3 regions of the Enterobacter sp. PL_is511 genome follow, and region 1 is predicted to be linked to each of the others. Evidence: predicted binding sites of a transcription regulator. Region 1 holds the regulator's gene; each other region holds the start of a gene.

The links. The regulator LexA, encoded in region 1, represses DNA repair genes until DNA is damaged. The targets are predictions, from matches to a motif close to TNCTGTATGTACATACAGNA.
Region 2: a site for LexA is predicted at 1,095-1,114, ahead of metR (HTH-type transcriptional regulator MetR). Genes of this name have one in related genera too.
Region 3: a site for LexA is predicted at 1,260-1,279, ahead of mutH (DNA mismatch repair endonuclease MutH). Genes of this name have one in related genera too.

What each region holds. Positions count from the first base shown of each region.
Region 1 is NZ_JBVPGP010000013.1:68,501-70,701, reverse strand. Features, by position in the region: gene plsB (glycerol-3-phosphate 1-O-acyltransferase PlsB) at 1-287, opposite strand, end outside; gene AC0TN7_RS01675 (diacylglycerol kinase) at 442-810, shown strand; gene lexA (transcriptional repressor LexA) at 919-1,527, shown strand; gene dinF (MATE family efflux transporter DinF) at 1,591-2,201, shown strand, end outside.
Region 2 is NZ_JBVPGP010000015.1:58,385-60,585, forward strand. Features, by position in the region: gene AC0TN7_RS03085 (carboxylate/amino acid/amine transporter) at 1-222, shown strand, start outside; gene metR (HTH-type transcriptional regulator MetR) at 110-1,063, opposite strand; gene metE (5-methyltetrahydropteroyltriglutamate--homocysteine S-methyltransferase) at 1,300-2,201, shown strand, end outside.
Region 3 is NZ_JBVPGP010000023.1:423,414-425,614, forward strand. Features, by position in the region: gene AC0TN7_RS14325 (YgdI/YgdR family lipoprotein) at 1-210, opposite strand, end outside; gene mutH (DNA mismatch repair endonuclease MutH) at 338-1,030, opposite strand; gene rppH (RNA pyrophosphohydrolase) at 1,714-2,201, shown strand, end outside.

The DNA of each region.
Region 1 (2,201 bases):
GTGTAGTAGGTAAACACGCGCGGTCCACCGTGAATGAACACATAGCGCGGCAGCAGCGTCCCGTCAACTTCCAGCGGTTCAAGCGGGTCAGGTAAGTCATGCGCCAGACACTGGGCGCGAAGCGTCAGTAAGTCTGCCTTCGAGTTATAAGGCAAAACGTACATAATAGGACGTGACGTATCGAGCCCCAATTCCAGCGCGGGTTCTGCTGGGATAGACTTGCTTTTTACCAGGATGCTTAATGGTAAATTAAGTAATTTGTAGTAAATTCGTGGCCAGCCGGACATAAACGATGTAAAGCCTCTGGTTAATAATGCAATTGCGGCGCAAGGATAACAGAAAGCGCGCAAAATTTCTGTTGTTACCCGTCATACTTCAGGCTGTAGCGAAACGCGCTACAGTTCCTGTTACTGACGCTTTTTTTCATAAAAGGTTCTTTTAATGGCCAATAATACCACTGGGTTAACGCGTATCATCAAAGCCGCCGGCTATTCATGGAAAGGTTTCCGTGCCGCGTGGATCAACGAAGCCGCCTTTCGCCAGGAGGGCGTCGCCGCTATCATCGCGGTGATCGTCGCCTGTTACCTTGATGTTGATGCTATTACCCGCGTACTTCTTATCGGTTCCGTGCTTCTGGTGATGATAGTGGAAATTCTTAATAGCGCTATTGAGGCCGTGGTTGATCGCATTGGTTCAGATTTCCATGAACTTTCTGGCCGTGCAAAAGACATGGGCTCTGCTGCCGTGTTGCTGGCGATTATCACTGCCGCTATCACCTGGGTCACGCTGCTTTGGTCACATTTCCGATGAGCCTCGAGGAATAATTAAGTCCCTGGTTTTTTGTGCAGTTTTTGGTTCCAAAATCGCCTTTGACTGTATATACTCACAGCATAACTGTATATACACCCAGGGGGCGGAATGAAAGCGTTAACGACCAGGCAGCAAGAGGTGTTTGATCTCATCCGGGATCATATCGGCCAGACGGGTATGCCACCCACGCGTGCGGAAATCGCGCAGCGTCTGGGTTTCCGTTCTCCAAATGCTGCCGAAGAACACCTGAAAGCGCTGGCGCGTAAGGGCGTGATTGAGATTGTTTCGGGCGCGTCACGTGGTATCCGCCTGCTGGTGGAAGAAGAGACGGGCATTCCGCTGGTGGGGCGTGTTGCTGCCGGTGAGCCTTTACTGGCACAGCAGCATATTGAAGGCCATTACCAGGTCGATCCAGCCATGTTCAAACCGAGCGCTGATTTCCTGCTGCGCGTCAGCGGTATGTCGATGAAAGACATCGGTATTCTTGACGGCGATCTGCTTGCGGTGCACAAAACGCAGGATGTACGTAACGGCCAGGTAGTCGTCGCGCGCATTGATGATGAAGTCACCGTCAAACGTCTGAAAAAACAGGGGAACACCGTTCAGCTACTGCCTGAAAACAACGAGTTCTCCCCGATTGTGGTCGATCTTCGCGAACACAACTTCTCTATCGAAGGGCTGGCGGTTGGGGTCATTCGCAACGGCGAATGGCTGTAACCTCTTCCTGACAGGCTATGGCGCCGCTGTAGCCTGCTTCATTCTCCACACCCGGTATTTTTCATGTCACTGCTGACGGCATCCGATAAGGCATTGTGGCGTCTTGCTCTTCCGATGATCTTCTCCAATATTACCGTTCCCTTGCTGGGTCTGGTCGATACGGCCGTTATTGGCCATCTTGATTCGCCTGTTTATCTTGGCGGCGTGGCGATTGGCGCGACGGCAACCAGCTTCCTGTTTATGCTGCTGCTCTTTTTGCGTATGAGCACCACCGGGCTCACGGCACAGGCTTATGGTGCAAAAGATCCGCTGCGTCTGGCGCGCGCGCTGGTCCAGCCGCTGATCCTCGCGCTTGGCGCGGGGGCGTTAATCGTTTTATTGCGTGCGCCCCTGATCGACCTTGCGCTTCATGTTGTTGGCGGCAGCGAGGCGGTATTAGAGCAGGCGCGACGTTTCCTTGAAATCCGCTGGCTCAGCGCGCCCGCGTCACTGGCTAACCTGGTTCTGCTGGGGTGGCTATTGGGCGTGCAGTACGCCCGTGCACCCGTGATTTTGCTGGTGGTGGGTAACCTGCTCAATATCGTTTTGGATGTCTGGCTGGTCATGGGTCTGCATATGAACGTGCAGGGCGCGGCGCTGGCGACGGCGATTGCCGAGTACGGAACCTTTATTAT
Region 2 (2,201 bases), on a different contig from region 1:
ACGCAGGTCGACGCCGGTACGCTGGGGATCATGAACAATGTGCATGTCCCGGCTGGGTTGTTGGTCAACCTCGCGATCTGGCAGCAACAGCCGCACTGGCCGAGCTTCCTTATTGGGGGAGCGGTGATCCTGGCTTCGCTGTGGGTCCATCGCCGCTGGGTCGCTCCGCGCTCCGCACAAACGGAAGATGGTCGCACGCGTGGTTCCGCGCTGAGCGAATAAACGCCTCCGTAATCGGCTGACGCTGCTCGCCATCGCGCACGGCGGCGTACAGTCGACTCCACAGTCCTTCACCCAGGGTTTTGGTCACCACCAGACCCTGGCGTTCAAAGCTCTCTACCACCCAGTGCGGCAGCGCCGCGATACCCATTCTGGCCGCCACCATCTGAATCAACAGCAGGGTGTTATCCACGCTTTTCAGCTGCGGACTGATGCCCGCGGGCTGCAGGAAGTGTCGCCAGATATCCAGACGACTGCGCTGAACCGGGTAAATCAGCAGCGTTTCCGTCGCCAGGTCTTCCGGCGTGATGCGCGTTTTCGCCGCCAGCGGATGATCCGGTGCCAGTACCAGGCGTACTTCATAATCAAACATCGGCGAATAGTGCAGGCCGCTGCGCGGCAGAATGTCGGACGTCATCACCAGATCCAGCTCGCCCTGCTGCAGCGACGGCTGCGGGTCGAACGTCACGCCGGATTTGAAGTCCATCTCCACCTGCGGCCACTTCTGGCGGAAGTTCTCAAGCGCGGGGGTCAGCCACTGAATACAGCTGTGGCACTCAATGGCGATACGCAGCGTGGTCTGCTGTGGTTCGTTACACGCCTGCAGCGCGCTGGCGATTTGCGGCAGGACCTGATTCGCCAGCTGCAACAGAATCTCACCTTGCGGCGTAAAGCGCAGGGGCTGGCTCTTACGCACAAAAAGACGGAAGCCGAGGCGTTGTTCCAGATCGCTGAACTGGTGAGAAAGGGCGGACTGGGTCTGGTGCAGCGTGGCAGCCGCAGCCGCGAGCGAGCCGCAGTTCCGCAACGCTTGTAGCGTTTTCAGGTGTTTTATCTCGATCATGAAAGTCCTTCACTTCGCCATGAACATATTGCGCTTGAGGAATATACAGTAACTGCCAATTATGGATGTGTAAACATCTGGACGGCTAAAATCCTTCGTCTTTTAAATTTATGGTGCGTTGGCTGCGTTTACCCACCCCGGTCACTTACTCATGTAAGCTCCCGGGGATGAGCAAACTTGCCGCCTTCCCTAAATTCAAAATCCAAAGGATTTACAATTAATTAGAGGAAGAAAACATGACAATCCGCAATCACACTCTCGGTTTCCCTCGCGTTGGCCTGCGCCGCGAACTGAAAAAAGCGCAAGAAAGCTACTGGGCGGGTAACAGCACCCGTGAAGAACTGCTGGCGGTGGGACGCGAGCTGCGCGCCCGTCACTGGGAGCAGCAGAAACAGGCGGGCATTGACCTGCTGCCGGTGGGCGATTTCGCCTGGTACGACCATGTTCTGACGACCAGCCTGCTGCTTGGCAACGTGCCGGCTCGTCATCAGAACAAAGATGGATCGGTAGATATCGATACCCTGTTCCGCATTGGCCGTGGCCGTGCGCCAACGGGTGAGCCAGCGGCAGCGGCGGAAATGACCAAGTGGTTCAACACCAACTATCACTATATGGTGCCGGAGTTCGTGAAAGGTCAGGAGTTCAGGCTGACCTGGACGCAGCTGCTGGATGAAGTGGACGAAGCGCTGGCGCTGGGTCATCAGGTGAAGCCCGTATTGCTGGGGCCAGTCACCTACCTGTGGCTGGGTAAAGTAAAAGGCGAACAGTTTGACCGCCTTAGCCTGCTGAAGGACATTCTGCCGGTCTACAAACAGGTGCTGATTGAGCTGGGCAAACGCGGCATTCAGTGGGTGCAAATCGACGAGCCGGCGCTGGTGCTCGAACTGCCCAAGGTTTGGCTCGATGCCTTCAAACCGGCGTATGACGCGCTGGCGGGGCAAGTGAAGCTGCTGCTGACCACCTATTTCGAAGGCGTTACGCCGAACCTGAACATCATTACCGCGTTGCCGGTTCAGGGCCTGCACGTTGACCTCGTACACGGTAAAGACGATGTGGCGGAGCTGCATAAGCGCCTGCCTGTGGACTGGCTGCTTTCCGCCGGGCTGATTAACGGTCGTAACGTCTGGCGCGCCGATCT
Region 3 (2,201 bases), on a different contig from region 1:
GATAATTTGCGATACTTCGTCGCGATTGATCTGCATTTTATTGCCTTCCTGATCGCGGTAGCTGACCAGACCGGTATCATCGTCAACTTCGGGTTTGCCGTCGGTCAGGATCATTCGACCGTCTTTTGTCGCCATGACGTAATCGCTGCTACAGCCCGATACGGCAAACGCTAAACCGACTGCTGAAACTAACACTGCCCATTTTTTCATCGTTATCGTCCTCATCTGGCGCGTATCAAATCATAATCTAGTATTAACCGATATGGCGACTTGAGGAAGCAGTAAAATCTTAAAAAGCAGTCGATTATGTTTGAGAGCTCGCAAAATAAGTAAAAAACTATGTTTTTAACAGGAAATGACGTGCCAGGAGCGCGCCGGTGAAATTCTTTTTGAGATAAAAACCGCGCGGCAACGTCAGTATCGGCTCACCCTGTGCGCCGATGGCCTCGGTAAGCGCTTTACTGTTGGCCGCTTTCGGACGCAGTTGTAACACTTCTCCGTGTCGGGCGGTGATGCGCTCTACCTGCCCAAGAACGATCATGTCCATCAGCTCCTCCCAGTCCAGCCGAAGCTGATGCTCTTCATCCTCGTTCGGGCTCCAGAGCAGCGGCGCGCCAACGCGACGGTCAGCCAGGGGGATCTGTCGCTCGCCTTCAACCGGTACCCACAACACGCGCTTCAGCTTGTGGCGAACGTGGCTGGTTTCCCACGTCACGCCGGTGTTGCCGGTTAATGGCGCAACGCAGACGAAGGTAGTCTCAAGGGGCTTGCCCTGGCGGTCTACAGGGATAGTTTTTAACTCCACGCCAAGTGCTGCAAAATCCTGCTCGGGTTTGCTCCCTGCGCTCGCACCCAGCCACAGCTCAAGCAGCATGCCGATCCAGCCTTTATCCCGCTTAAGATCCTTCGGGATCGGAAGCCCTGCCATTGCCGCCAGCTCGCCAAGCGAAAAGCCCGCAAGACGCTGTGCCTGCTGGAGCAACTGGCCCTCGCTGGACGGCGGTGAGAGCAAGGGTGTAAGCGGATGCATGACGGTAACCTTTTGATTAAAAAATAAACGAAGAAATTGTCCCCTGTGGATAGAGTTTAACTATTTCTGTACCAATATTCCATGTGTATGATTTATAGGTTTTTTTATGGGTTTGAAATCGTTTCACCCGAGTCAGAAAACCGGTTGTTCAAATCTGGTCACTGACAATGAACAGGATCTTACACCATGTTATCCACAGAAAAATGGGATAACTGGGCATAACCCTGACTACTGTTTCAATTTACAGCCTTGACGTGCGATGAAAATCGAATTTTCAAACAAATTGTGACTAACTTATTGGCACAATCTGTGGATAAAACCGACGCTGTTCGATCTTTCATCAGCACGACGATCCCTGATGTGACGATCGTCACGCTATTCTGTTTTGTGTTCATGGAAATACATTTAACTATATGAAAATAATTGCATTATTGAATTCAGGTGAAAGAGGGGATATGGCAGCGTTTAAGGTTGTTCATCGGTAATCAGACACTTCTTCACAACTATATCCACAGAAAAGGTGAATAAAATTCCCTTCACTGCCACTCATCTGTTTATAACTCAGCACTTATTTGTGAGTTATTCAAATGTTATTAGGTTGCAGCCCTGTAAGAGAGTGGTTTACCGCCTCCCTGTAGTGTGAAACAATCATTCATATATAAGGTTTAGTTTGGGGTAGTCCGGTGATTGATGACGATGGCTACCGCCCGAACGTAGGAATAGTAATTTGTAATCGTCAGGGCCAGGTGATGTGGGCCCGGCGATATGGTCAGCACTCCTGGCAGTTCCCGCAAGGCGGGATCAATCCGGGAGAGTCCCCAGAACAAGCGATGTACCGGGAGCTTTTTGAAGAGGTCGGTTTAAGCCGAAAAGATGTTCGCATCCTGGCTTCGACCCGCAACTGGTTGCGTTACAAGTTACCGAAACGTTTGGTGCGTTGGGACACAAAGCCGGTTTGTATCGGCCAGAAACAAAAGTGGTTTCTGTTGCAGTTGGTGGGCAACGATTCAGACATCAATATGCAAACCAGCAGTACGCCGGAGTTCGATGGCTGGCGCTGGGTGAGCTATTGGTATCCTGTTCGTCAGGTCGTGTCATTTAAACGCGATGTTTACCGTAGGGTGATGAAAGAGTTTGCAAGTGTGGTAATGCAGCTTCAGGAGATCCCGCC